Chryseolinea soli: one gene and its partner. Each later gene encodes a partner of the first gene's protein in a complex. Links are inferred from orthologs where the notes say so. Each region holds a gene or a part of one and is shown in the gene's direction. Other genes may lie near its edges.

What was found.
Region 2: the proteins of D4L85_RS22640 (region 1) and accD are in contact, whole or in part, in a solved structure (PDB 8UXZ), measured with the Escherichia coli proteins. The link is inferred for Chryseolinea soli from one-to-one orthologs.

The regions. Positions count from the first base shown.
Region 1 is NZ_CP032382.1:5,331,674-5,346,916, forward strand. Bases 6,093-8,891 are described here. They hold D4L85_RS22640 (acetyl-CoA carboxylase carboxyltransferase subunit alpha), read left to right. Parts: upstream 6,093-6,917; coding sequence 6,918-7,865; downstream 7,866-8,891. Other genes in these bases: rhaT (L-rhamnose/proton symporter RhaT), read right to left, coding at 6,093-6,356; D4L85_RS22645 (MBL fold metallo-hydrolase), read left to right, coding at 7,944-8,783; D4L85_RS22650 (patatin-like phospholipase family protein), read left to right, coding at 8,832-8,891. Outside these bases: D4L85_RS22615 (LamG-like jellyroll fold domain-containing protein), read left to right, coding at 1-734; D4L85_RS22620 (glucoamylase family protein), read left to right, coding at 813-2,447; D4L85_RS22625 (glycoside hydrolase family 3 N-terminal domain-containing protein), read left to right, coding at 2,624-4,846; rhaM (L-rhamnose mutarotase), read right to left, coding at 4,942-5,256; more of rhaT, read right to left, coding at 5,277-6,092; more of D4L85_RS22650, read left to right, coding at 8,892-9,602; D4L85_RS22655 (urocanate hydratase), read left to right, coding at 9,599-11,623; D4L85_RS22660 (porin family protein), read left to right, coding at 12,037-12,630; tyrS (tyrosine--tRNA ligase), read right to left, coding at 12,787-14,070; can (carbonate dehydratase), read right to left, coding at 14,120-14,773; D4L85_RS22675 (SulP family inorganic anion transporter), read right to left, coding at 14,783-15,243. UniProt on the Escherichia coli protein: Component of the acetyl coenzyme A carboxylase (ACC) complex. First, biotin carboxylase catalyzes the carboxylation of biotin on its carrier protein (BCCP) and then the CO(2) group is transferred by the carboxyltransferase to acetyl-CoA to form malonyl-CoA.
Region 2 is NZ_CP032382.1:1,515,703-1,530,968, forward strand. Bases 7,789-10,610 are described here. They hold accD (acetyl-CoA carboxylase, carboxyltransferase subunit beta), read left to right. Parts: upstream 7,789-8,689; coding sequence 8,690-9,532; downstream 9,533-10,610. Other genes in these bases: D4L85_RS06520 (class I fructose-bisphosphate aldolase), read left to right, coding at 7,789-8,620; D4L85_RS06530 (ABC transporter permease), read left to right, coding at 9,674-10,610. Also shown: D4L85_RS06480 (hypothetical protein), read right to left, coding at 1-110; D4L85_RS35090 (DUF6452 family protein), read right to left, coding at 103-534; odhB (2-oxoglutarate dehydrogenase complex dihydrolipoyllysine-residue succinyltransferase), read right to left, coding at 569-2,122; D4L85_RS06495 (2-oxoglutarate dehydrogenase E1 component), read right to left, coding at 2,190-4,922; D4L85_RS06500 (30S ribosomal protein S16), read left to right, coding at 5,123-5,671; ribosome maturation factor RimM, read left to right, coding at 5,735-6,247; tRNA (guanosine(37)-N1)-methyltransferase TrmD, read left to right, coding at 6,250-6,930; rplS (50S ribosomal protein L19), read left to right, coding at 7,021-7,374; more of D4L85_RS06520, read left to right, coding at 7,550-7,788; more of D4L85_RS06530, read left to right, coding at 10,611-12,118; hemE (uroporphyrinogen decarboxylase), read right to left, coding at 12,271-13,299; D4L85_RS06540 (DUF4249 domain-containing protein), read right to left, coding at 13,415-14,482; D4L85_RS06545 (TonB-dependent receptor), read right to left, coding at 14,485-15,266.

The DNA.
Region 1 (15,243 bases):
TGATCTCCAGCACGGCGCCGAACAAAACGCTCGGTGGCGTAGCGTTCACCACGGGGCAGATCGGCAAAGCGCTCCAACTGTCCAAAGGAGCCATTGCGTTTCCGCCTATCGACAAGATCAACACGGTAGACGCTTTGAATAACTTCACGGTGAGCCTTTGGGTGAACGTGCAAGGAACAAAAGGTGTGGCCGGCGGCGGATTCACTTCTTTCTTTGGGATCTTCCCGACGTCGGTATCCGATGTTTGGGGTAACCTCCAGGCTTGCGCTGAAACATCGCGTCACCTTCCTGCATCCGATACGCTGGAGTTGAAGAACTATCTGAACACGACGCTGGCAGACAACTCGCAGAGCGGTCAGGACAACGTGGCGTTGAAGAACACCGGCACGGATGCCCCGAATGGTGGCACCGGTAAATATTTCATGGGTGGCAACAAGTGGGCACATTATGTGATGACCTGGGATGGAGCAACCCACCAGTTTGCGCTCTATGGTAACGGTGAATCCGTTGGCGGATATACCGACCGTGGCACGACACCGGTGTTGAAAATGCGTGTGCCTGCACAAGCGATGTTTGGTAGCATGGCCTCTGCCGACATGGGCTTCGCCAATGCCACCCGTCCCGACTGGGCTCCTTTGGCAACCGCCAGCATCGACGATGTGCGTGTATTCAATACCGTACTGGCACAAAAAGATATCGTAGCCTTGTTTAACCTCGGCACTGCAGGTAGGTAATTTGTAGTTTACGGGTAGAGGGTACACCTCGGTGTACCCTTTTTTTTATGCACTCACTTTATTTTTAGAAACCACAACATGAATGTAAAGGCCGTTTCCTTCGGGTTGATATTTTTTGTGATGACGATGGCGTCCTGTAAAAAGGATGACCCCGCGCCGGGAAGTGAAACGTCATTTACGTTGACATCCATCCAATCGGATGACCGTCCTGTCGGGTCAACCATTTCTGGAGCAAGCCTGACGCCAGAGATCGTCGCTTCGTTTTCAGCACCCATCGACAGAACCACCGTTCCCACGGCGATCGTGCTGGTATCGCCCACAGAAAATCTCACGCTGACCTATACTTTCAGTCATGGCGACAGCACCGTCACCATCAAGCCCAGCACGGCGCTGGAGTATTTATCAAAATATAATTTTCAAATCTCGACAGCGCTGACGTCTGTCGATAAAAAAGCATTGGGCGGAAACTTCGATAGTAAGGTCATTACTACTTTCGACCCCGCCGACAAATTTCCGGTAATCTCTGATGAAGAGCTGCTGACGCTCACCCAAAAGCAAACGTTCAAATACTTTTGGGACATGGCTGAACCAACCAGCGGCATGGCCCTCGAGCGCAAAGGTTCGGGGCCAACGGTGACCAGCGGGGGCAGCGGCTTTGGCATCATGGCCATCGTGGTGGGCATGGATCGAAACTTCATCACACGCACAGAGGGCGTGGAGCGCCTCAACAAGATCGTGACATTTTTAGAAACGGCCGATCGTTTTCATGGGGCCTGGTCGCACTGGATCAACGGCACGACGGGAAAAGTTATCCCCTTTAGCACAAAAGACAACGGTGGCGACCTGGTGGAAACATCATTCCTCATGCAAGGTCTCCTCACGTCGCGTCAATATCTGCAACCGACCGACACCGTCGGCAACAATCTCATCCGCCGCATGACAAAGCTCTATGAAGGTGTGGAATGGGACTGGTATCGCAAAGACGGGCAGGAAGTGCTTTACTGGCATTGGTCGCCCAACTATAACTGGGATATGAATTTTGCCCTTTCGGGATATTTTGAAGAACAGATCACCTACATCCTCGCCGCCGCTTCGCCCACGCACGGCATCCCCAAAAGCGTGTACACCAATGGCTATGGAAGAAACGGCGCCATAAAAACTGGACAAAAATATTACGGCTACACCTTGCCCCTCGGAACACCCAGTCCGTTGTTCTGGGTGCAATATTCATATTTGGGAATGGACCCCCACTTCAAAGACGACTATGCCGACTATTGGGAACAAAACGTGAACGCGACGCTGATCAATCACGCCTATTGTGCGGCCAATCCAAAAAACTATGTGGGCTACAGCGACGCCTGCTGGGGACTGACGGCGAGCGACAACCCGACCGGTTATGATGCCCACTCGCCGTCGAACGACCAGGGGGTGATCACGCCAACGGCTGCGCTATCCTCGTTTCCGTATGCACCGGAGGAATCGATGAAGGCACTGAAATTCTTTTATTACACGCTGGGCGACAAATTGTGGGGACCGTATGGATTTTATGATGCTTTCGACCTGTCGGACGGGTGGGTGGCCAATTCGTATTTGGCCATCGACCAGGGACCGATCGTGGTCATGATCGAGAACTATCGCACGGGGTTGCTGTGGAATTTATTTATGTCGGCGCCGGAAGTGCAGGCCGCCAAAACAAAACTGGAGTTTAATTGACCTATACTGAATAACACAAAGATCCTCCGCGAGGAGCCCAGCCTAAAGTACAGTCTCTCATTTTTTTGAGAGGCTTGCTTGGGTCTGGCGATGGGACAAAAATGACATTTGATCTTCGTAAACCGCTGCGTCCAAACACCGCGAGCTGTTTACACAAACCAAAAAATAATGAACGCATGAAAAGATTGTTCTTCCTGTGGATGGCCGGGATGCTGGTATTGACGGCCTGCCAAAAGAATGCGCCCAAGTCATCCGGAAACATCGCCGGTCGCGTGGACTCGGTGCTCGCCCTGATGACGCTGGAGGAAAAGATCGGCCAACTCACGCTCTTCACCAGCGACATCGACGTGACGGGCCCCACCATTCGCGAAAACTATCGCGAAGACATCAAGGCTGGCCGGGTAGGCGCCATCTTCAATGCCTTCGGTGCCGACTACACGCGCAAGCTGCAAGAGCTGGCCGTAAAGGAAACGCGTCTTCACATCCCGCTCATTTTTGGATATGATGTGATCCATGGCCACCGCACCATTTTTCCCATCCCGCTAGGGGAGGCCGCCAGCTGGGACCTCACCGCCATGGAACAGTCGGCCCGCATCGCCGGCGACGAAGCCTCGGCCCAAGGACTGCACTGGACCTTTGCGCCCATGTGCGACATTGCCCGCGACCCACGCTGGGGTAGGATGGCCGAAGGTGCCGGGGAAGACACATACCTGGGTGCACAGATCGCGATCGCCCGCGTAAAAGGTTTTCAGGGCAATGGCATTGGCGACCTCCATTCGGTGATGGCCTGCGTGAAACACTTCGCCGCCTATGGTGCCGTCCAGGCCGGCCGTGATTATCACACCACCGACATGTCCGATCGCATGCTACGCGAAGTATACCTGCCACCCTACAAAGCGGCCATCGACGCCGGTGCAGCCACCGTGATGACCTCCTTCAACGAACTCGACGGCGTGCCCGCGACCGGAAACAAATACCTGATGACCGACATCCTTCGCAAGGAATGGAACTTCAAAGGTTTCGTGGTAACGGACTACACCTCCATCATGGAGATGATCCCCCACGGCATTGCCGAGGACACCGCCTCTGCGGCCGCCCTCGCCCTGGAAGCCGGTGTGGACATGGACATGCAAGCCGGTTTCTACAACAGCTCGCTGCAACGCCTGGTGAAAGAAGGCAAACTAAAAGAAGGCCTCGTCAACGAAGCCGTGCGCCGCATCCTGACGAAGAAATTCGAATTGGGATTGTTTGAAGATCCCTATCGCTATTGCAACCCCGAACGCGAAAAGGCCACCATCATGAAGCCGGAATACCTCACGGCATCGCGCGATGTTGCGCGCAAGTCGATGGTGTTGCTCAAGAATGATCAGCATGTGTTGCCCTTGCCGAAGACCACGCGATCCATCGCAGTGATCGGTCCCCTGGCCGATGCCAAAAAAGAAATGATCGGTTCCTGGTCAGCCGCAGGCGAGGGTGCCAAAGCGGTGAGCGTCCTGGAAGGCATTAAAGCGGCAGCAACCCCTGCGACAAAGATCCTGTATGCCAAAGGCTGCAACATCAATGACGATACCACCAAGGGATTTGCACAGGCCATACAAGCTGCCAAACAAGCCGACATCGTCGTGATGGCTCTTGGCGAAGCTGCGCTCATGACCGGTGAAGCCGCCAGCCGGGCATCGCTCAACTTACCGGGCGCACAACAGCAGTTGTTGGAGGAGATCTACAAGACCGGCAAACCCATCGCGGTGGTTCTCTTCAACGGGCGGCCGCTGACCATAAATTGGATGACACAAAACAAAGTTGCCGTGCTGGAAGCATGGTTCCCTGGAACTGAAGCCGGCCATGCCGTAGCCGATGTGTTGTTTGGGGACTACAATCCCTCGGGCAAACTGCCCGTCACCTTCCCGCGATCGGTGGGACAGATCCCTATTTTCTACAACATGAAAAACACGGGCCGCCCTATGGATCCGAACAACAAATATTCGTCTAAATATCTCGACGAATCCAACGCACCGCTTTTCCCCTTTGGCTATGGCCTGAGCTACACCACCTTCGAATACGGCGACGTGCAGCTCAACAAGCAGGAGATCACGCAGCAGGAGGGCATCACCATCACATGCAAGGTGAAGAACACGGGCAAGCGTGAAGGCGAGGAAGTTGTGCAGTTGTATGTACGCGACCTTGTGGGAAGTGTGACACGTCCCGTAAAAGAATTGAAGGGCTTTAAGAAATTGATGTTGCAGCCGGGCGAGTCGAAAGAAGTAAGCTTCACGCTGACGCAATCTGATCTGTCATTCTACCGGAGAGATATGTCTTTTGGTACGGAGCCAGGTAAATACGATGTTTTTGTTGGGGGGAATTCGGATGATGTGAAGAAGGCTTCGTTTATATTAAAGTAGAAGACTTGAAAAAGAAGGTGCAAAGGATTCCAAATTCTTTTGCGCCTTCTTTGCGATGACTCTGCGCTTTGCGGTTTAAAATTATTTTGGGATGATCACCCCAAATAGAAAACCTCCACCAGAGAAACCTGCACCGGTGAAGCATCCGCATTCGTCTCCATAATATCCTTCATATACTCCCACCACTCCCGCATCACCGGATGATCGCGAAGCGGCCCCAACACCGCAGAATCCTCCACCTTCATCACCCCAAACAACGTCAGCGATGCTTCATCCAAAAAGATCGAGTAATCTTTGACCCCCGAATCCTTCAATAAATATTTCAGGGCCGGCCAAATCGCATCATGCCGCCGTTTATATTCTTCCACCTGACCGGGGAAAAGTTTCATGGTAAAAGCAAGTCGTTCCATAGGGCAATTTAATTCAGAAATCATTTCAAGGCATTGCCGTAGCCCACGAGGATCACCGAGAGCAAGATCGTGAGAATGCCGGCCGCGATCGTGTCCCGCGTTTTCGGTTGCACGCCTTTCCATTCTTTTAACAGGATCCCCCACAGGTTTGCCACGAGGATGATAAACGCCATGTGCAGGATCCACGAGCTGGCGCCATTGCCCAGCTTGCTTTCGCCCATGCCATAGAAAAAGAACTGGAGGAACCAGATCGTGCCGGCCAGGGCGGCAAAGAAATAGTTTTGAAGCAACGGCGTTTTGCTGTTGGTGTAGTCCCCAAACGTTTTGTTCCGTGTGTTCAGGATCATGCACCACACCAAGTTGGTGGTGAGGCCACCCCAAAGTAACACGACATAGATGACATTGTTTTGATACAGGAATTCGCTGGTGGCCTCGGGGTTGGCCGCCTGCCAAAGCGCATTGGCCTGCTCGGCCATGGACGTGCCGGCCTCGATGCCGTAGTTAAAACAGGCGCTGAGGATGCCCGAAAACGTGCACACGATCAGGCCTTTCACCAGGTTGAATTCTTTGATGCTCTCCTTCTTCTTTTCTTCGGGAAGCTCTTTTTCCTTCATCATCCCGGCCCGTCCGCAGAGATAGATCCCCACCAGGCAAAGGGTCACACCGAGCAACACAACGCGACCCCACGAAGTCGTCAGCAGCTCGTGGAAGCTGGTTTTGCCGGGTGTGGGAACAAAATCATAATACAAGGAAGGAACAATCGATCCGCACACCGACGTGAATCCCAGCAACACCGAGTTGCCCAGCGACATGCCCAGGTAGCGCATGCCTAACCCATACGTTAGTCCACCGATGCCCCACAGGATACCCCAGAAATAGGTCCACCAGAAAGTGGAGGAGGAAGCTTGCGAAATGATGTCGCTGAAATGCGGAATGGTGAGCCACGCGGCGAAAGGAGGGATGATGAGCCATGAAAAAAGACCGCCCACGATCCAATAACTTTCCCACGACCATTCTTTTACTTTTTTAAAAGGGACATAGAAGCTGCCGGAAGCAAACCCGCCGATGAAATGAAAAATGATACCGAAAATGACCTGCATAGATAGGGTGGTATAAGGTTCAGGGGAACACAGTGATTCCGGTAAAAATAGAAACTCTATGCAAACGAAACCGTCATGAGCTGTCTGCACAAAAAAAGCAGCCTCCTGCTACCGCAGCGCCCCAAAATTGGACGTCATTGATTCTTTTTCTCTACACTCCAACGTCCAAACCCTGCTTTTGGGCTCAGAAAGGCATTGGCATGCAAATCGTCGTGGCTTGAAATAAAAAGCTATGGAAACGCATAAGAAAATGAGCGGGACGGAATGGCTGGTGGAAATGGTCACCTGGGCGGCATTGACGCTGGTGCTCTTTTACGCATAAAAAACCAAGGGTCTTTTCTTTCGCTGGACAACCGGTCACGGAAGGCCCATAACAATATATACCCGGCAAAAAAAAGGCAACGGAAGGTCAGAAAAGGCAAAACGGAAGCCGCACAACACCCTTCACGAACGCCCACCGTTGGAACAGGCTATTGAATATGAGGGCATTAGTGCGAAACTTATCCATTAATTACCGATATTTCACAATCCTTCTAACTTTGTGCCGACAAAATCGACCATATGCTATTGGATTTTGAAAAGCCCATTGCTGCACTGGAGGCTAAACTTGAAGATATGAATCAGCTGGCCAGCGACAGCGACAAGGAAGTTCAGGCCGCTGTAAAAGCTCTCGAAAGAAAAATTCTGGACCTCAAGCGGGAGACCTTCGAAAATCTCACGGGCTGGCAACGCGTTCAACTGTCGCGCCACCCGGATCGTCCCTATACCCTGGATTACATTTACGAGATCACGTCCGACTTCATCGAACTGCACGGCGACCGCACCGTGTCTGACGACAAAGCCATGATCGGCGGCTTCGGCACCATCGACGGCCAGACGTTTATGCTCATCGGCCAACAAAAGGGACGCAATACCAAACAGCGCCAAATGCGCAATTTCGGTATGGCCAACCCTGAAGGCTATCGCAAGGCCCTGCGCCTTATGAAGATCGCCGAAAAGTTCAACAAGCCTATCGTGACGTTCATTGATACCCCAGGTGCTTTTCCCGGCCTCGAAGCCGAAGAGCGCGGACAGGGTGAAGCCATCGCCCGCAACCTCAAGGAAATGTTCGGTCTCAAAGTGCCCGTCATCTGCATTGTGATTGGCGAGGGAGCCTCCGGCGGCGCGCTCGGCATCGCCATTGGCGATCGCGTGCTCATGCTGGAGAACTCGTGGTACTCCGTGATCTCCCCCGAAAACTGTTCCACCATTCTCTGGCGCAGCTGGGATTTCAAAGAACAAGCCGCAGAATTGCTCAAACTCACGGCCAAGGACATGACCGCCCTGAAACTGGTCGACGGCATCATCAACGAACCCCTGGGTGGCGCGCACACCGATGTGAAGTGGATGGCCAACGAGATCAAGCGCGTGATCCTCGAGACCACGAAAGAACTCTCGGCGCTCGGCCCCGAAAAGCGCATCGACCAACGCATCGACAAGTTCTGTGCGATGGGCGTTGTAAAAGAATAATCATCGAAACGATATACCAAAGGCTGCAATGCAAGTTGCAGCCTTTTCTTTTTAGAGACCCTAACCGGAGCGCAACCCATGAAGCTTCACGTGATCGACACCGGATTTTTCAAACTCGACGGCGGCGCCATGTTTGGTGTAGTGCCCAAATCCATCTGGCAAAAAACAAACCCTGCCAACGAACAAAATCTCTGCAACTGGGCCATGCGTTGCCTGCTCATCGAGGACGGCAACCGGACCATCCTCATCGACAACGGCCTGGGCACCAAACAGGACGCGAAGTTCTTCAGTCACTACTTTCTGAATGGAGACGCAACCCTCCCGTCGTCGCTGCATCGTGCGGGCTTTGAACCGGCCGACATCACCGACATGTTTCTCACCCACCTGCATTTTGATCATTGCGGCGGTGGCGTCGAAAGGAGAGGAGATAAACTGGACTTGGCTTTCTCCAAAGCGCAGTATTGGAGCAACGCCGACCACTGGCAGTGGGCAACCCAACCCAACCCGCGCGAAAAAGCAAGCTTTCTGAAGGAGAACATCCTTCCCATGCAGGAGAGCGGTCACTTGAAATTTGTAGACGCCCACGCGCCCTCACCATTCGCATCGTTCGACATCCAATACGTTTCGGGGCACACCGAAAAAATGATGATCCCGATGATCCGTTATAAAAACAAAGTGATCTGTTTCATGGCCGATCTGTTGCCGTCTGTAGGCCACATCCCGTTGCCTTATGTGATGGGCTACGACACCCGGCCGTTGATCACACTCGAAGAAAAGGAACGTTTTCTCAATGAAGCGGCCACCCACGGTTACGTCCTCTTTCTCGAACACGACCCGGAGAACGAATGTTGCACGGTGAAGCATACCGAAAAAGGTGTTCGCGTGGATCAGACCTTCCGGCTGGCGGAAATTCTTTGAGCCGTTGGCGCGTAAAAAAATAGCACAAGTATAAATCAGGATAGAGACATGAAAATCGGATTGGTATTATCAGGCGGCGGTGCGCGGGGGATCTCGCACATCGGCGTGCTGAAAGCACTGGAAGAATTTGGAGTGAAGATCGACGTCGTGGCCGGCACAAGCGCAGGCTCCATCGTGGGTTCGTTGTATGCGTATGGCTATTCTGCCGAGAAGATCATGGACATCATTCTCACCACCAGCTTTCTCCGGTCGCTTCGTCCGGCGTGGACGATGCGCGGTTTGCTGAGTCTGGATGGACTCCGCGATGTCCTTCAGAAATACATGCCCGAAAACACGTTCGAAGCCCTGAAGCTGCCCATGACCGTTGCCACGACGAATATCGGGCAAGGCACGACCGAGTATTTTACAAAAGGAGAATTGATCCCCACGATCCTGGCGTCGTGTTGCGTGCCGCTCGTGTTCAACCCCATCCAATTCGACAACAAGATCTTTGTGGATGGCGGCATCACGGACAATTTGCCGGCCCACAGCATCCGCGGAGCGTGCGACCTGTTGATCGGTGCCAACTGCAATTTCATTCGGGGTGATTTCAATACTTTGAATTTCCGGTCCGTCATCGAGCGCAGCCTCATGATGGCCGTCAACGGCAACACCGCCACCAGCAAAGCGTTGTGCGACGTGTTGATCGATCCCCCGGGCGCGGGAGGAGTTAGCGGTTTTGATGTGAGCAAGGCGAAAGACCTTTTTCAAACCGGCTACCACTTCACCAAAGAAAATTTCAAACCGGAAGATTTCAGGATAAACCCGAAGCGACCATGAGCCTCACCTTCCAACAAGAAATCCTGCAGGGCATACCCGACACGTTGCCCCAGCCTAAACCCTACGACACGAACGTCAGTCACGCGCCCAAACGCAAAGACATCCTCACCGCCGGCGAAAAGAAGCTGGCCGTGCGCAATGCCCTCCGCTATTTTCACCCCCGGCATCACGCCGTGCTGGCAAAAGAATTTTACGACGAGTTGATCGCCTACGGTCGCATTTACATGTACCGCTTCCGTCCGGACTATGCCATGCACGCACGGCCCATCACCGACTATCCACAGCGTTCTTTGCATGCCGCAGCGATCATGCTTATGATCCAAAACAATCTCGACCCGGCCGTTGCGCAGCACCCCCATGAGCTGATCACCTACGGAGGCAACGGCGCCGTATTTCAAAACTGGGCGCAATATTTACTGACGATGCAATACCTCGCCCAACTGACGGACGAACAAACATTGCACATGTATTCCGGCCACCCCATGGGCGTGTTCCCTTCCTCCGCCGAGGCACCGCGCGTGGTGGTGACCAACGGCATGATGATCCCCAACTATTCCAAACCCGACGATTGGGAGAAGTACAACGCCCTCGGCGTGACACAATACGGCCAGATGACCGCCGGTTCCTACATGTACATCGGTCCGCAAGGCATTGTGCATGGAACCACTATAACCGTACTCAACGCCGGCCGAAACATCAGCCGTCAGGGTGAAGGATTGGAAGGCAAGATCTTTCTCACGTCAGGGCTGGGCGGCATGAGCGGTGCACAACCCAAGGCAGGCAACATCGCCGGTTGTATCTCCGTTGTGGCGGAAGTGAATGGCAAAGCGGTTCATAAACGACACGAGCAGGGATGGGTAGACGAAATTGTTACGACGTTGGAAGCATTGGTGGCGCGGGTGCGAAAATCACAAGCTGCAAAAGAGGTGGTCTCGCTCGCCTACCACGGCAACATCGTTGACGTTTGGGAAAAATTTGATGCTGAAAATATTCATGTGGCGTTAGGCTCCGATCAAACATCGTTGCACAATCCTTGGGCGGGCGGTTATTATCCGGTAGGCCTGTCGTTGGAGGAGTCAAACGCGCTGATGGTGAGTAGCCCCGGCGCATTCAAACAAAAAGTCGAGGAGTCCCTGCGCAGACAGGCAACGTCCATTGCAAAGCACGTGGCGAAAGGTACCTACTTCTTCGACTACGGCAACGCATTTCTCCTGGAAGCCTCCCGCGCTGGCGCTGCGGTGATGGCAGAAGATGGGATCAATTTCCGTTATCCTTCCTACGTACAGGATATCATGGGACCGTTGTGTTTTGACTTCGGATTTGGTCCCTTCCGCTGGGTATGCACGTCCGGCAAAGACAGCGACCTCGATTTCACCGATGCGTTGGCCGCCGAGATGCTGCAGGAAATATCGACCCACGCTGAGGAAGAAATTCAACAACAATTGAAAGACAACCTGCAGTGGATCCGCCAGGCCAAACAAAACAAACTCGTCGTGGGCTCGAAGGCACGCATTCTCTACGCTCACGCCGAAGGCCGCCTCAAAATTGCGGAAGCTTTTAACAAAGCCGTAGCCGAAGGCAAGATCGGCCCGGTAGTACTGGGCCGCGACCACCACGACGTGTCCGGCACCGACAGTCCCTACCGCGAAACGTCCAACATCTACGACGGCTCACGCTTCACCGCCGACATGGCGGTCCACAACGTCATTGGCGACTCCTTCCGCGGTGCCACCTGGGTGTCGCTCCACAACGGTGGAGGAGTGGGCTGGGGCGAAGTGATGAACGGAGGCTTTGGTCTGGTACTCGACGGTACGCAAGATGCCACCCGCAAACTACGCAACATGCTCCACTACGACGTCAACAACGGCATCGCGCGGAGAGCTTGGGCGCGGAATAAGAATGCGCAGTGGACGATAGAGCAAGAAAGCTTAAAAGGGGGCGGGATGAGGGTGACGAGGGCGAATCTTGTTGATGAGGCGTTTTTGGAGGGATTGGGTGAATCAGGAGTCAGTAGCCAGTAGTTCGAAACGCAGTGGCTAAGTTTCAGAGGAAGAATAAAGGTGATGATTTTGGATGTGGGGTTCGGGAGAATAACATTTCTCGTGCGCTTTGCGTGTTCAGCGTTGCACTTCATCTGTCTCGTTCCAACATCTCCTGATTCTTAATCTCTAACCCCGAAGGCCATTGGCTAATGACCACTGAATATTTATTTGTAGAAAACCACCAGATCCAACACCAACGATCTCCCCCATAACTCCTCACCCTATCTACTGGCTACTGACTACTGGCTACTGACTACTGAAAAAAGTAACGCCCGCCATAGATCAATCCCCCTCCGGCCGAGTTCAACCAACAAAAACCGCCGCCGAACTGCCCTATTTTTATACTTTAAGGCATTATCTTTGCCGGGTAGTTTTTAAAAACTTAACCAACTATGAAAAAACTCATTATCGTATTCGCATTGGTCGCAGCGTCCGTGGGTGCCTATGCGCAGGCTTCTGTTGCGATTGGTATTAAGGGTGGCTTGAATTTCGCAAAGTTGAACGGCTCCTCCGATGGGCAATCCACGCTTAAGACAAATTTTGACAATCGCACGGGCTATCATTTCGGCGCCTTCACGCTGTTCAAATTCTCCAAAATAGGTATTCAGCCGGAGGTGCTCTTTTCGCAACAAGGTTCTAAAGTAAAAACAGATGTCGGCAACTTCGACGCCAATTTCAGCTACATCAACATTCCGGTGATCGTAAAATTGTATACCGTGGCCGGCATAAATCTCCAGGTAGGGCCGCAATTCGGATTTGTTTCGCGTGCTGAGATTGACGATCAAAATGTAAAAGACTCCTTCAAGAAGTCGGACGTCAGCCTCGCCTTGGGTGCCGGCTGGGACATTCCCTTTGGCATCACGATCGATGCACGCTATAACCTCGGCTTGACGAACATCGATGACAGCCCCGCCTACCAAAACATCAAAAATCAAGTCATCCAAGTATCCGTGGGCTACAAACTCTTCAAATTCGGCAAGGACTAATCATCGCTTCCCGAAAACGAAAAAGCCACCCGCCGAAGCTTTAGCGAAGAAGGGTGGCTTTTTTTTGTTTCCTTGCTTGCCCGCCGAAGCTTTAGCGAAGGAGGGCGCTTTTTATTCTTTCTTTGCTGAAGCATTAGCGAAGGTGAGGCAGCAAAACTACTCCACCACGATCAGATAGTAGTTCTTCTTCCCCTTCTGCGCCAGCAAATATTTACCTTGCAGAAGATCGAACGCCACCGCATGATTCGGATCGGCAACTTTGGCTTTATTGATACTCACACCACCCGACTGGATCATTTTCCGGGCTTCACCCTTCGAAGTAAACACCAAACTATTCGTGGCGACGGATAACAGGTCCGTTACATTGGTACAAGTTTCCAAAGCGGCCTTCGAAATGGTGGTCTGAGGCACGCCGGCAAACAGCTCTAACAACGTCCGTTCATCAATACGCTTCAGTTCGTCGGTGGTCGCGTTGCCAAAAAGAATGTTGGTAGCCTGTACCGCCTTATCGAATTCCTCCACGGAGTGAACGCGCGTAGTGATGTCTTTCGCCAACACATGCTGCAGTTTGCGCAGGTGGGGAGCCGTGGCATGTTCAGCCAGCAAACTCTCCACTTCTTCACGCGTTAGCTGCGTAAAGATTTTGATGAAGTTCGAGGCATCCTCATCCGAAGTGTTCAACCAATATTGATAGAAAGTATAGGGCGACGTCTTCTTCGGATCCAGCCAGACATTGCCGCCTTCGCTTTTACCAAACTTGGTGCCGTCCGCCTTGGTGATGAGCTTGGTGGTCAAAGCAAACGCATCGCTGCCCGACTTGCGCCGGATCAATTCCGTGCCCGTCACAATATTGCCCCATTGGTCGGAACCACCCATTTGCAGTTTGCAACCTTTGTGGGTATTCAACCAATAAAAATCATAGCCTTGCACCAGTTGGTAGGTGAACTCCGTAAACGACAACCCGGACTCCAGGCGTTTCTGCACAGAGTCTTTGGCCATCATATAATTTACGGTGATGTGTTTGCCTACATCGCGGATAAAATCCAGGAACTTGAAGTCTTTGAACCAGTCATAGTTGTTCACCATCTCCGCGGCGTTGTCGCCACTGAAGTCCAGGAATTTCTCCAACTGCTGCTTCACGCATGCCACGTTGTGGGCCAACACTTCTTCCGACAGCAGGTTGCGCTCCTGCGACTTGCCCGACGGATCGCCCACCATACCCGTGGCGCCGCCCACCAGGGCGTAGGGCTTATGGCCCGCTTTCTGGAAATTGAGCAGCGTCATGATCTGGGCTAGGTGGCCGATGTGCAGCGAATCGGCCGTGGGATCAAACCCGATATAGCCGCTCGTGCGTTCCTTGTTCAATTGTTCCTCCGTGCCGGGCATCACATCGTGCAGCATGCCGCGCCAACGAAGCTCTTCAACAAAATTCTTGGTCATCTCAAAATGCAATTGGGCGCAAATATATTAAAAATTTACCCCCGCGCCCTTATTTGGTGCCCTTCACCACCTTGCTGGCAATGTGGTAGATAGGCGGAATCTCGCTGGCGCTGTTCATGGTCACCTCCAGGTCCTTGATCAGGCCCGTTTCCAGGTCGTAGACCCAGCCGTGCACATAGGGCGAATTGCGCTCGCGCCAGGCGTTTTGGATGATGCTGGTCTTGCTTAAGTCGAAAACCTGCTCCATCACGTTCACTTCTACCAGGCGCTTGAAGCGTTCGTTTTCGTCCGTAATGGCTTCCAGCTCGTCGCTGTGGAAACGGTAAACGTCTTTGATGTGGCGCAACCAATTGTCGATCAGGCCATATTGATCATTGTGCATGGCCGCCTTGACGCCGCCGCAGCCGTAATGGCCACAGACGATCACGTGTTTCACTTTCAGGATCGTCACCGCATAGTCGAGTACACTCAGCATGTTCATGTCCGAGTGCACCACCATGTTGGCGATGTTCCGGTGTACAAAGATCTCGCCCGGATCGGTACCGGTGATTTCGTTGGCGGGAACGCGACTATCGCTACAGCCGATCCACAAAAAATCGGGTGATTGCGTGTATTGGTTGCGTCTGAAAAAATCGTGGTCGTGTTTGGTTTTTTCTTCAGACCAGGCTTGGTTTTGCAATAAAAGTCTATTGTAGGAATCCATATGGGTTGATTAGTCGTGTTTGCGAAAGAAATCGTTTAGGGAAGCGTAACTCTTTTTTATTTCTACTTGAATGTGTCGGCTCGGTGCGTTCAGCATAAAGTCTTCAATGGTCTCGATAATATCGGCATCGATGAATTGCGAGTCACCACCGTCGATGATCAGGTTTGTATTCCGGGGAATTTTCTCAAACGTCTGGCGCAACAGGGCCTTGTTCAGGAAAGAGACGTCTTTGTGCATGCGCAGCAAATAATTCTCACCGTGCTTCACCAGTGACAACGCTTCCTGGAAATTGGACCGCAACACAAAGAAGACGCCGACGATGATGCCGATAAAAATACCAATCAAAAGGTTGGTAAACAAAATGGCTGCCACCGTGACGATGAACGGGAGAAACTGGCTGATGCCCTTGCGGAGCATGCCCACATATAGCGCCGGCTTGGTGAGCTTGAACCCAGTCATGATGAGGATGG
Region 2 (15,266 bases), 3.8 Mb from region 1 along the record:
GGCATGGTCTTCAATACGTCGAATCCTACGGAAAGTCCAGCAGGCGATTGACCAAGTGCCGTGTGGCTAACGATCGCCAACATCACGATAACGGATAGGTGTCTAGTCATTGATATAAACGGTTATTTGACTAGAACTCGAGGACTGCAATGCGACATTTGAAAACGTTGTGGGCTTGCCCACCTGGCAATTGTCGACATCCAAATAAAAACCACACTCCTTCGACTGCAGTTTGGGGGTTAATTCATACTGAATGCTAAGCGTATCCCTTCGGGTGTCATTTTGAAATATCAGAATTGTCTTGTTCTGCTTTCTGGTCAGGGGTAGCCCTGCATGGAGGTCGTAGATTGGAATTTCCTTCCCGGGTTGTTCGCCATCCATTCCATATACCGATGTGTACTGGCGATCGTTGGCGAAATAGACAAAGGCCACAAACGGGTCCTCCGAAAAGCACGAGCGCCTGCACCCGGAAAAAGTAAGCAGGTATGACAAAAAAACAACACTCAGTAAGATACTGACGATCCTCATTCTCATACCTGCTTCTTATCTGATAGACAACTTAAATCAATTAAACACCGAGGATCAATCTTCCCGGGTCTTCCATCATCTCCTTCACCCGCACCAGGAAGCTCACCGACTCGCGACCGTCTACAATGCGGTGGTCATACGATAAGGCTACATACATGATCGGGCGGATCACGATCTCACCGTTCTTCACCACCGGGCGCTCCACGATGTTGTGCATACCTAAGATCGCCGATTGCGGCGGGTTCAGGATGGGCGTTGAAAGCATAGAGCCAAACACACCGCCGTTGGTGATCGAGAAGGTTCCCCCCGTCATTTCCTCGATGGAAAGTTTTCCGTCACGGCCTTTCGTGGCCAGGCGCACCACTTCGCTCTCGATCTGGTTGAAGCTAAGGGCTTCCGCATTGCGGATCACCGGCACCACCAAACCTCTCGGCGTAGACACCGCGATGGATACATCGCAGTAGTCATGATAAATGATCTCGTCGCCGTTGATCGACGCGTTCACTGCGGGGAACTCTTTCAAGGCGGCACACACGGCCTTGGTGAAGAAGGACATGAAGCCCAGGCCGACACCATATTTTTCCTTGAATTGATCTTTGTACTTCGAACGCAAGTCCATGACCGGCTTCATGTCCACCTCGTTGAACGTGGTCAGCATGGCGGTTTCATTTTTCACCGATACCAATCGCTTGGCGATGGTCTTGCGCAGTGATGTCATTTTTTCGTTGCGCACATTGCGTCCTCCACCGGAAGCAATCACCGGCGGGGCCAATGGCGCTTTGGTCTCTGCGGGCTTTCCTGCCGTGGCCGCAGGGGCCTGGGCTTTCTGAGCATTTTGCGCGTCGGTCTGTGTGATTCTTCCGCCTACACCGGTTCCGGAAACCTGGTTGGCTGGAATACCTTTTTCATCCAGGATCTTTGCCGCCGTGGGCGAAGGATGACCGGCAGCATACGTTTTGTCGCCCGCTACCGCAGCAGTAGCCACGGCAGGTTGTGTTGCTGCTGCCCCATTCGAAGCGGCTGCACCGTCGGTGATCTCAATTCTGCAAATGAGACCGCCTATGGGGAGCGTTGTCTTTTCCTTGGCTACGATGCGCAGGATGCCCGTGGCTTCAGCAGGCAATTCAAAAGTGGCTTTGTCGGATTCCACTTCGGCAATGACTTCGTCCAACTTCACCAGGTCGCCGTCTTTTTTCAGCCAGGTCGAAATGGTCACCTCCGTGATGGACTCGCCCACGGTGGGCACTTTCATTTCTTTCACACCGCCGGCTTTCTTGGGTTCGGCTGGTGCCTGGGCTGCAGGCGCTGCTGCCGGTGGGGCCGCAGGTTGTGCTGGTGCAGGACTTGCTGCCGTGGCGCCCGAAGGTTCCACTTCGCAGAGGAGGCCGCCGATGGGAACCGTCTCGCCTTGTTGTTTGATGATCTTCAATACCCCGGCACTGGGCGCCGTGAGCTCGAAGGTTGCTTTATCCGACTCCAGTTCGGCAATCACTTCATCCAACTTCACCACATCGCCGTCTTTTTTAAGCCAGTTCGCGATGGTCACTTCCGTGATGGACTCGCCGACTGTGGGCACTTTTATTTGAATAGCCATTCCCTTTTGATTTTTTTATTTGAACGATATGTTTTTTTGACGGCCAAGGCCGTGACATGTTTCTGGTTTAGATCTCGAATGCTTTGTTCGCCAATTTCTCTTGTTCCACTTTATGAACTTTAGAGAAACCGGTTGCCGGCGATGCGCTGGCCTTGCGCGATACCACTTCAAACTCCTGCTTCGGCATCATCCGGAGGATGAACGAATAGGCACCCATGTTGGCAGGTTCTTCCTGTGCCCATACCACCTTGGCGTCCTTGTATTTCTTCAGGACAGCTTTCAGTTGTTTCTCAGGGAAAGGATACAGTTGCTCGATGCGCACGATGGCCGTGTCTTTTGCTTTGCGCTTCTGCTGTACTTCGGCCAGGTCATAATAGAGCTTGCCCGAGCAAAGAATAACGCGCTTCACATCTTTCGCCGGTACGCCCGTAGGATCATCCAGCACTTCACTGAAGCTGCCCGACGTGAATTCCTTCATCGGTGAAATAACGGCGGGATGTCTCAACAACGACTTGGGTGAGAACACTACGCAGGGTTTACGGAATTGCCACGTCACTTGTCTTCTCAGCAAGTGGAAGAAGTTCGACGGCGTGGTAGGATTCGACACGATCATGTTGTACTCCGCGGCCAACTGCAGGAACCGCTCCGGGCGACAGCTGGAGTGCTCAGGTCCCTGACCTTCGTAGCCGTGCGGCAGCAACATCACGAGACCGTTCATCCGTTGCCACTTCGATTCGGCAGAAGAAAGGAACTGATCGATGATCACTTGCGCACCGTTCACGAAGTCACCAAATTGTGCTTCCCATAACACCAATGCACTGGGTGAAGACATGGCATAACCATACTCAAATCCCAACACACCAAATTCAGACAACAACGAGTTGTAGATCTTGAATTTCGTCTGGGTCTTGTCGATGTTGTCGAGGCCGCAATACGGCTCGTTTGTATTCGCGTCGAAGAAATAGGCGTGACGGTGCGAGAACGTGCCGCGGCGAACATCCTGACCCGACATACGCACCGGCGTCTTCTCGGTCAGCAACGAGCCGTAGGCTAACAATTCTGCTTCAGCCCAGCCCAGCACTTTCGTTTCAAAGAAAGCCGCCTGACGGTCCTTCAACAGTTTTTCGATTTGTTTCAACGGCTTGAAGCCTTCGGGGATCGTCGCCAGCGCTTTGCCAACTTTCTCGATCACACTTTCCTTAACACCGGTTTCGGGGGATTTATCAAAATCTTCCGGGGTTGCCCAACGCATTTGTTCCCACTCCGCTTCGATCTTCTGAGGCTTGTAGGGAAGCGGCTTCTGTTTCACTTCATTCAACCGGTCTTGCAACTGGTTTCTGAAATTCTTGTCCATCTCATCCGCCAACGCCGCATCCACATCGCCACGCTCTACCAATTTCTTTACGTAGATCTCGCGGGGATTCTCGTGCTTGGCGATGATGTTGTATAATTTCGGTTGCGTGAACTTGGGCTCATCGCTCTCGTTGTGACCGTGACGACGGTAGCACAACAAGTCAATAAAAATATCTTGTCCGAATTTCTGACGGTATTCCACCGCGAGTTTCGCTGCAAAGCTCACCGCTTCTGCATCGTCACCATTCACGTGCAGCACGGGGGCGTCTACGATCTTGGCCAGGTCTGTACAGTAAATGCTGGTACGGGCATCGTCATAGTCGGTCGTGAAACCAACTTGGTTGTTGATCACGAAGTGGATCGTTCCACCGGTGGTGTAGCCGGGCAAGCCCGACATTTGCAACAGCTCGTACACAATGCCTTGTCCGGCCACGGCGGCGTCGCCGTGGATGAGGATGGCCATGCCTTTGGAAAGGTCTCCTTTGTATTCGTCGTCGATCTGGCCACGGGTGTAGCCAATCACCAACGGGTCAACCGCTTCCAGGTGGGAAGGGTTGGGTGTTAATTTCAGATAGATCTTCTTGCCGGAAGGCGTGTTGATGTGGCTTGAATAGCCCAGGTGATATTTGACGTCGCCGTCGCCCATGGTTTGCTCGGGGCTGACGTTGCCTTCAAACTCGGTGAAGATCTGTTCGTAGGTTTTGCCGAGGATGTTCGACAACACGTTCAGACGGCCGCGGTGGGCCATGCCGATCACCACTTCCTTCACATCCAGCTCTGCCGCTTTGTTGATGATGGTTTGCAGGGCGGGGATGGTGTTTTCGCCACCTTCCAGGGAGAAGCGTTTTTGTCCCAGGAATTTCGTGTGCAAGAAGTTTTCGAACACCACCGCTTCATTGAGCTTGGTGAGGATACTTTTCTTTTCGTCGATGCTGGGATTATAGGTGTAGTATTGTTGTTCGCATTTCTGGAAGAACCACGAGCGCACTTCGTCGTTGCGGATGAAGTTGTATTCAAAACCGATCGGGCCGAGGTATACGGCCTTCAGTTTTTCGATGATCTTGCGCAGGGTGGCGCGGCCCATGCCGATTTCGGCGCCCACGTCAAACTCGGTGTCCAGGTCGGCATCGGTGAGGCCCACGTTGGTGTGGTCGAAGTTCACCTGGTGGTTTCTGCGTTCGCGAACGGGGTTGGTTTTGGATTTCAGGTGACCGAACGAGCGGTACACGAAGATCAGGTTTCGTACCTGCGTTTCCTTTAAGGAGAGGGAATCGTCGCCTCCTTTGGGACCGTGGCCGTTTTCGCCATAGCGCTGATTGGAGAAGTCGTATCCCTCAAAAAACTTCTGCCAGGTTAAATCGACGCTGCTAGGGTCCTTTTTGTAATTTTGGTAGAGTTGGTCCAGATAACCAACGTCTGCATTGCTGATGTATGAATAATTATCCATGATTATTTTTGAAAGCCAACAAATGTAGAGAAGTGCCATAAGATTAAAAAATTGAATAATCGCGTAAACGAATACTTAACTATTTTCCTTCCTTTCAACCCCATTAGGCGCCGATCATTGCCAAAACGGAAAAAAAACTTAACTTTGCGGTCTTTAAAAAAAATACAGGACGAGTTCCACTATTTTAAACTGACACAGTAATGGTTAAAATCAGATTGGCCCGCAGAGGCCGCAAGAAACTGGCGATGTACGATGTAGTCGTAGCCGATGCCAGAGCACCACGCGATGGTCGCTTCATTGAAAAGATCGGGACTTACAATCCCCTCACCACTCCCGCTTCCATTGACCTGAATGATGAAAAAGCATTCAAATGGTTGATGAATGGCGCTCAGCCTTCCGACACGGTGAAAGCCATGCTTTCCTACCGTGGCATCATGCTGAAAAAACACCTCCAAATCGGTGTCATCAAAGGTGCGATCACCCAAGAGCAAGCCGATGCGAAATTGGCCGACTGGCTGAAGAGCAAGGAAGCTAAGATCGAAGCCAAGAGAACTAAAGTTTCCGCTTCCAAGGAAGAAAGTGCGAAAGCCCGCAAGGCTGCCGAAACCAAGATCCGCGAAGCCCGCGCTGAAGCGATCCGCCAAAAGGCGAAGGTTGCCGAAGAAGCTGCTGCTGCCGCCGCCGCACAACCTGCTGCTGCCGCTGCCGAAAACGAAGCTCCGGCCGCAGAAGCTACCGAACAAGCTTAATTTTAAATTGATCATTCCAAATGCCAATGTGTTCCCACGCATTGGCATTTTTATTTCCCCACCATGGACATCGAAGAATGCTTTAAGATCGGCTTCATCCTGAAACCCCACGGCCTGAAAGGCGAGGTGACGGTTTCGCTGGACGACGAAGCTCCCGAAAATCTCGCGGAGCTGAAAGCCCTCTTTGTGGAGAAGGACAACCGCCTGGTACCCTATTTTGTACAAACCGCCTCGGTGCACCAGGCAAAGGCCCTTATCAAATTCGAGGACGTCGACACGGTGGAGGAGGCTGGCAAAATTGCCAAACGCGCGCTCTATGTTCAAAAGTCGCTGCGCCCGAAGTCGGCGCGGGGTGAGTTTTATAGCGACGAGATCATTGGCTTTGAGGTTTGGGATGAAGAAACCGGCTTGCTGGGCAAGGTCGCCGAAGTGCAGCCGGGTGCCAATCCGCTTATCGTGGTCGATCGGGAACTGGGCGAGGTGCTGATTCCTGTGAACGGTCCCTTCATCGCGAGCATTAACAAGGGCAAAAAGCGCATCACCGTGAATCTTCCGGAAGGATTTTTGGATATTTGACCATGCACATCGACATCCTCACGTGTCTTCCCAAGCTCATTGAAAGCCCGTTCTCGGACTCGATCCTGAAACGCGCCCAGGCCAAGGGGTTGGTCACGGTCAACATCATCGACCTGCGCCAATACGCTACCAACAAACACCGGACAACCGACGACTACGCGTTTGGCGGCGGTGCCGGCATGGTGATGATGATCGAACCCATCGACAACTGCCTGACCGAACTCAAGTCCCAACGAACCTACGACGACATTATTTATATGAGCCCCGACGGCCAGCGCCTGTCGCAGCCCCTGGCCAATGAACTGAGCCTGAAAAAGAACCTCATTTTGCTCTGTGGTCATTATAAGGGGGTGGACGAGCGGGTGCGGGAACACCTGATCACCCGCGAGATCAGCATTGGCGACTACGTTCTTTCCGGCGGCGAGCTGGCCGCGGCCGTGGTGGCCGATGCGGTGGTCCGGCTCATCCCCGGCGTGTTGTCGGACGAGACCTCGGCGCTGAGCGATTCCTTCCAGGACAACCTGATTGCGCCCCCGGTCTATACCCGGCCGGCAGAGTACAAAGGCTGGAAGGTCCCGGACGTGCTTTTGTCGGGACACCAGGCCCGGATCGAGGAGTGGCGGCACGACCAGGCCCTGGAGCGGACGCAAAAAAGACGGCCAGAATTGCTTCAAAAGCCTTAAAATCCATTTTTTACAAACATTCTATATCCCAGTTTCCTAAGTTTCAATTCTTTCCCTACATTTGCAGTCCATTTTCAAAACCATCGTGTTATGGCAGATCTGATTAAACTCGTCGAGCAAGAATTTGCGAAAGTCCGTGAGACACAACCCAGCTTCAAGCCTGGTGATACTGTGAACGTTCACGTAAAAATAAAAGAAGGTAACAAGGAGCGCATCCAGCAGTTCCAGGGCACGGTGATCCAACGCCGCGGCACCAACAGCAACGGCGAGACATTCACCGTTCGCAAGATCTCCAACGGTGTAGGCGTGGAGCGTATCTTCCCCATCGTTTCTCCCTCTATCGACAAGATCGAAGTATTGAAAGAAGGTAAAGTACGTCGTGCAAAACTGTACTACCTGAAAGGCAAGCAAGGCAAGGCTGCCCGCATCAAAGAGAAGATCTAATACATCCGAAAATAGTAAGAAGCCATTCCCATCCGGAGTGGCTTTTTTTGTTTTACGGGTTTATCCTGAGGGGCTGCTGAACACGTTTGAAATGGGCCAAAAACCCCCAAATCAGCTCAAATTAGCATCCTATTAAATAATTAATAACTTTGTCCCCTCGCATAAAAAACCAACTATGGCTAGAAACATCGCTGACCTACTCGGTAAGGACGCAGACTACCTGCTGAAACACCAAAGTAAAACCATCTCTAAGGATCAACTCCAGGTTCCCAGCCCGGATTTCGTTGACAAAGTCTTTGCTCAATCCAACCGCAGCATCCCCGTGTTGCGCAACTTACAAGCATTATACGGAACCGGCCGTTTGGCCAACACAGGCTTCGTTTCCATTCTTCCTATCGACCAGGGCATCGAACACAGCGCGGGTGCGTCTTTCGCGAAGAATCCCATTTATTTCGATCCTGAAAATATTGTGAAGCTCGCCATCGAAGGCGGCTGCAACGGTGTGGCCACTACGTTTGGCGCACTGGCCATGGTGGCTAGAAAATATGCCCATAAGATTCCTTTGATCGTGAAGATCAACCATAACGAATTGCTCACTTACCCCAACAAGGCCGACCAGATCATGTTCGGTTCCATTGAGGACGCCTGGAACATGGGCGCTGCGGCGGTAGGAGCCACGATCTACTTCGGCTCTGATAATGCTACCCGCCAGATCATTGAAGTGTCTAAAGCTTTTGAGCGCGCTCACCAGCTTGGTATGGCCACTATTCTCTGGTGCTACACCCGTAACAACGCCTTCAAAAAAGACGGTGTTGACTATCACGTATCGGCCGACCTTACCGGCCAGGCCAACCACCTTGGCGTGACCATCCAGGCCGACATCATCAAGCAAAAGCTTGCGGAAACCAACGGCGGCTACAAAATGCTGAACACCGGCGGAAGCAGCTATGGCAAACTGGACGAAAGAATCTATACGGAGCTCACATCCGATCACCCGATCGACCTGTGCCGCTACCAAGTGTTAAATTGCTACAACGGCCGCGCCGGCTTGATCAGCTCCGGTGGCGAGTCCAAGGGGGCAAGCGATCTGGCCGATGCTGTGCGCACGGCCGTGATCAACAAGCGTGCCGGTGGCACCGGGTTGATCTCGGGTCGCAAGGCTTTCCAACGCCCCATGAAAGAAGGCGTGGAGATCCTGAACGCCATCCAGGATATTTACCTCGATAAATCGATCGATTTAGCTTAACGAAATTGTAATTTCAGCCGATGAACCTCACCCGTTCATCGGCTTTCTTTTTTACTAAATTTTTTAACTATGTCTTGGTTCAAACGCAGCGATAAAGGAATACTCACTCCCACCGAATCCAAACGCGAAGTGCCCGACGGCCTCTGGTTCAAGTCGCCCGCCGGCAAAATTGTTCACACGCGCGAGTTGAAGAACAACGCCTATGTGGTGCCCGATGAAGACTTTCACGTGCGCATTGGCTCGGAAGAATATTTCGAAGTGCTGTTTGACGAAGGCAAATACACCGAGTTGGACCCCACCATGGAGTCGGCCGACCCGTTGAAATTCAAAGACACCAAGCCGTATCCGAAGCGCATCAAAGAAAGCCAGGAGAAGTCCCAGCTGAAAGATGCCGTGCGCACGGCCTATGGCAAAATGAATGGCATCGACATCACCATCGGCTGCATGGACTTCAGTTTCATCGGCGGTTCGATGGGTTCGGTTGTGGGCGAGAAAATTGCCCGGGCGATGGACCACAGCCTTCAAACAAAAAAACCGTTCCTCATGATCTCCCGCTCCGGCGGCGCGCGCATGATGGAAGCCGGACTTTCACTGATGCAAATGGCGAAGACATCGGCCAAGATCGCTTTGCTGGATGCTGCCAAAATTCCTTATATCTCCCTGCTGACCGACCCCACTACGGGCGGTGTAACGGCATCGTATGCCATGCTGGGCGATTTCAATATTGCCGAACCCGGCGCGCTCATCGGCTTTGCCGGTCCCCGCGTGATCCGTGAAACCATTGGCAAGGACCTTCCGAAAGGTTTTCAAAGCGCAGAGTTTGTGTTGGAACATGGCTTTCTCGATTTCATCATCGACCGGCGCAACATGAAAAACCGCCTCTCTACGTTGCTGCGCATGCTGCAGAACTAGGCGTCCGCAGACGAACGGTTTTATCCCCTTCCGTACACCCCTTCTTTTTTCGCACGCGGATTTGTTTCTGCATGGGCTTATTTCCTTGTCTAAGGATGTGGCACATGGATTGACCTTGGTGGTACTTGTAAACTTCTCGCTATGATCAAGAACTACATCAAGGTCGCCCTCCGCAGCCTTATCAAACAAAAAGTGTACACGCTCATCAATGTCCTGGGGCTTTCCGTGGGCATCGCGAGCTGTCTTCTCATCACCATGTTTGTGATCGAGGAGTTTTCGTACGACAAATTTTTGACGGATGCCGATCGCATCTACAAGGTCGTACTGGAGCGAAAGTATCCCAATCACTCCACCAACTATGCTTTCATCCCCCATTCTTATTCCGACGTGATGTCGCGCGACTTTGCAGAAGTGGAAGACGTGGTAAAAGTGAGCGGCCCCATCAACAACGTCGTGGTGAATTATACCGACCGCAAAAACGAAGTGAAGCAGTTTGAAGAAAACTTCGTCATGGCTGCCGACTCCAACTTCTTTTCTTTTTTCAGTTTGAAGCTGGTCAAAGGCGATCCAAAAACGGTGTTGACTAAGCTGAACGACATCGTGCTAACACAAGAGACCGCCAACCGCTACTTTGGCCAGGACGACCCCCTGGGAAAAACACTAAAGATCTTCAATCAGGATTTCAATGTCACCGGCATTTGCGAAAACCTGCCGGACAATTCACATTTAAAATTTGATTTCTTATCGAAGTGGAATGATCAGTTCTTTGGCGGCCCAAAGGTGAACTTCATCACTTTCTCGGCACATACCTATATAAAACTCAAACCCGGCGCCAACGCTGCCGCACTGGAAGCAAAATTTCCCAAGATGGTGGACACCTATGCGTCGGCGCAGATCGAACAAGATCTTGGAAAATCATGGGCTGACTACAAGCGCGAGGGCAACGGCTACCGCTACTTCCTTCAACCCCTCACGTCCATTCACCTCGACCCGACAAACCTGGAAGGATCCATGCGCCCAGGGGGAAACCGCAATTATGTGTACTTCCTCATCTGCATCGCCTCGCTCATCCTGGCGATCGCATGCATCAACTTTATGAACCTGGCCACGGCGCGTTCGGCCGAGCGGGCGCGTGAAGTGGGCGTGCGCAAGACAATGGGTTCGTTGAAAGGCCAGCTGGTTTATCAGTTCCTGGTGGAGTCTGTCCTGCTAAGTTTGTTTGCGACGGTGTTGGCGATAGGCTTGGCTCAGCTCGCTCTGCCTTACTTCAATGCCTTGGCGGGAAAACATCTCTCCCTTCCGTTTACACCTGGTATATTGGGGGGCCTATTACTTATCTCGGTGGTGGTAGGTTTTATGGCCGGCAGTTATCCAGCCTTCGCGTTGTCGTCGATCAATCCTATTGTGGTGATGAAAGGTCATTTTGCCAGCCAGGCAAAGGGTTCGTGGTTGAGAAACGGGTTGGTTGTTCTTCAGTTCTTCATTTCCATCGTGCTCATCGTAGGTACCCTCACGGTGGTGAAGCAGATGAACTATATGGAAAACAAATCGCTCGGTTATGACAAAGAGCAAGTGCTGGTCATCGATCGCGCGTTTGCGCTGAACAATAAGGCGCAGACCTTCATCGAAGAGATGAAGCGCGTCCCGGGTGTGGTGAGTGCCGGGGGCACCTTCTCGCTCCTGGGCCGGCAGGGTGATTTCTTCGGGGCACAATTCACGCCCGAAGGCTCGTCGGAAATCCTCACCACAAAAAGCATGGGTATCGACGATGACTTTGCGCAAACCATCGGCTTTGAGTTTGTAGCAGGCCGGGGATATTCTAAAGAAACCAATGACTCTCTTTCTATCATCTTAAATGAAACGGCCGTCAAAACCATGGGACTCTCCGACCCCGTGGGTAAAAAGTTGAAGCAGATCTTGCGCCGTCCGGAAGGAAATGCAGAAGTTGTCTTTACGATCATTGGTGTCATCAAGGATTTCAATTTTCAATCCCTGCGCGATCCTATCACGCCCCTCACGATTCAGAGCGTCGAGAGCTTTGGCGGTGGCGCGGGCTATGTGACGGTACGGCTCAACCAAAGAGATGCCCGTAGCATCGTGAGCGCCGCGGAAGAAAAATGGAAAACCTTGGCGCCGGATCAGCCCTTTAAGTATTTATTCCTCGATCAAAATCTTCATGCTCAATACGCAGCAGAGCAACAGGCCGGCAACGTCTTTGCAGTTTTCTCCGGGTTGGCCATTGTGATTGCTTGTGTGGGATTGTTTGGGTTGGCGGCCTATACCGCGAACTTGCGGACGAAGGAGATTGGTGTACGCAAGGTGATGGGCGCTTCTGTTTTTAGTGTCGTGATCTTGTTGTCGAAAGAGTTTACGAAACTGATTGTGGTGGCCTTCGTGTTGTCGGTGCCATTTTCGTGGTTTATTATGGATCGGTGGCTTGAGGGATTTGCGTTCCGCGTGGATATGGGTGTCGGGGTGTTTTTGCTGGCGGGGGGTATAGCGTTGTTGATCTCATGGATCACGGTGAGCTATCAGTCGATCCGGGCGGCGATTGTTAATCCTATAAAATCTCTTCGAAGCGAATGAGAAAAGGTCAGGGCTAAAGCCCTTTCGATATAAGATGTCAATAACCCTGGCCTAAAGGCCGGGGTTATTTTTTTAGTGATCATCGGAATATCCTTAGCGCCTTTTGTGTTCGCCGAGGCTTTACCGAAGATGAGGCGCTTAAACCTTATGTCCTAGCGACGCAACGTTGCGCTATATTCTTTCACCGTGTCGATGTAGCATTTCACTTTGTCAACTTCGGTGTCGGGATATAAACCGTGACCAAGGTTAGCGATGTGCTTGTGGGGGCCGAAGGCGTTGAGCATTTTTTTGGTTTCGCGTCGCACGTCGTCGAGGGAGCCGTAGAGCGCGCAGGGGTCGAGGTTGCCTTGCAGCACTTTGTTGGGGAGCAGGGCGCGCGATTCGGCGATGCCCATGTTCCAGTCTAACCCTACGACGTCGCAGTTGATGGTGTTCATTTCGGCGCGGGCGAAGAAGGCTCCCTTGGCGAAGACAATTTTGGGAACGTCGTTTCCAAGGGCGTCACAGATTTTTGAGATGTATTTCAGGGAAAATTCAGCGTATTGATCCGGCGATAATATTCCTGCCCAGGAGTCAAAGATCTGTACGATGTCGGCGCCGGCTTTGATCTGGGCCTTCAGGTAGTGGATGGTGCTTTGGGCGATCATGTCCAGCAGGCGGTGTGAGAACGCGGGCTGGGTATAGAGCATTTTTTTTGCCTGGCTAAATGTTTTGCTGCCTTTGCCTTCGATCATATAGGAGAAGATCGTCCACGGAGCACCGGCAAATCCAATCAGCGGCACTTTGCCTTGAAGCTCTTTTTTGGTGAGACGGATAGCGTCCAACACGTACTGGAGTTCTTCGGCTTGCGCGATGTGCAGCGATGCGAGATCGGCTTCCGAGGTGATTCTTTTCGGAAAGACAGGGCCTTTGTTCTCCTCCATTTCATAGTTGAGGCCCATAGCCTCGGGGATGACAAGGATGTCGGAAAAAATGATGGCTGCGTCTACACCGAGGATATCCACGGGCTGTATGGTCACCTCCGTGGCCAGCTCGGGGGTTTTTACAAGGGTTTTAAAGTCTTTCGCGGTTTCCCTTACTTTTCTGTATTCCGGGAGGATGCGGCCGGCCTGGCGCATCAGCCAGATGGGGGTACGGTCGGTGGCAAGTCCTTTGGCGGCAGAAATCAATCTATCATTCATGGGCAGCAGTATAAGGCGGCAAATCTAGCCCACAAAGGGGAGAGTTTACCCTGAAACAACAGAATTTTGTTCGGCAAAAAAAGGCTTTAGATCTACCAGCCTCGGTCGTGCGCACTTAGTTTATCCATCCCGGCGGCATGACGTTCGTGCGGCCGACTTGGTTCTCGCAATTAACACAGGTTTCCGCAATCTGATAGGGATTGAATGGCCTGCGGACGAGCAGCACATCGACATTGCGATCAACATAAAAATATCGCTGCACAACGCTGTTCGCCATAAAATAGCCGAGCACTTGTTCCGTCGGATCGCTGACGTTGAACACATTGCCCTGGATGGTAGCGGGAGATTTATCAAACACACCGCCGGTGTTGTTGAGTTGATCATAAACAGCAGACCAGAATTTGAAGGCCCCCTCGGAGAGGGATTGTTGCTTCACCATGATGTAATACGGATCCTTCGAATCGTAGGGCACATCCGTGATGTGTTGTCTTCTCAAGCGTTTGCCATTGCTCAGGTAATCGGACGTAACAGAAAAACATCCGTCGCAAAATGTGATCCTCCAACAGGGATTGCAGCAGGGATAAGCAAGCCTGCCTCCACCGGGAAGCGCCACGATCTTGCAATAGGGCAGTGTTTCGTAATGCTGCCAGTTCCACCAATAATAATTGTTTGTCTCCGGCGCATCGCTGGTCTCAAGATAGATCGAAAATTTACCCGGCACGTCCGGAGAAGGAAGCGGTTTGAATTCTGCAAACAACGTATCAATTGCCGGCACCGGCGCCATCAGTTCAGGGCGGGATTCATAGCGCGTACCATTTTCCAGCACAATCGTTACATGATAGCTTCTGCCCGGTACACCCTTCGTATCGTCCGCTGTTTTGTAGGTGCCATAGGTAGTTGGCGTCATCTCTTCTTCATACCCTGTATCATCCTGGAGAAACACGCGGGCGTTGTTGGGATAGAGATATGATTTCTGTTTGATATCGGAATAGGGTGGAGTGTAGTTCACGCTGATGAAATGCGGTCCCGGACCATCGGTGATTGCACCACTCACCACCAGCTGCTTTTCTATGACCCGGCGTTCCGGTTCAAAGGGGGTAACACAATTGTTCAGCACCAGCAGAAAGAGGCCGGAAGAAATGGTGATGAACCTTGTCTTTATCTTGGAGATCGTCAGCCTCATAATCAGAACTTAAAATTGTAGGTGATCGATGGTATGATCGTCGCGAAAATCGAAAGCTTATAGGCATCCGACGAAACGATGGCCGATTGTATGCCGTTGGTCTTCGTGAAAATAGAATACGCATTCTTGCGGGCGTACACATTGTAAAGGCTAAACACCCAACTTCCATGGAAGCGTTTGTTTGCCGCGCGCATCGGATCGATGGTCATGGAGAGATCAAGCCGGTGATAGTTCGGTATGACATCCTGGTTGCGATCTATAAAATTGGACACTTGCAGGAAGCCCATGTAATAGCGATTGTAGGCATACGTTGTCGGCCGGCCGGAACTGAACGTGAAATTCGCAGCATAGGTGATCCCTTTTTTATTCGGGCTGTAGTTCAATACCAAATTCAAACTGTGCGGGCGGTTGTAGTTGGCCGGATACCACTTCCCGTTGTTCACTTGTTCGTCGGGGTTTGTGGATTGGATCAGAATCATCGTTTGAGAATAGGTGTAGTTCAGCCACCCCGTGAGCCGGCCCACATTTTTCTTTAATTGAAACTCCAATCCATAGGCTTTGCCTTTTCCTTGCAGGATGACGGTTTCAGGCAACGGCGTCAGCAACAGATCGGCGCCGCCTTTGTAGTCGCTGATGTTTTGAATGTTTTTGGTGTATACTTCTATGGACGCTTCGTATTTGTTTTGAGAAAAATTACGGAAGTATCCCACTGAAAATTGATCGGAGATGATGGGCTTGATATAGGTGTTGCTGAGCTGCCAACGGTCTGTGGGTAGCGATGCCG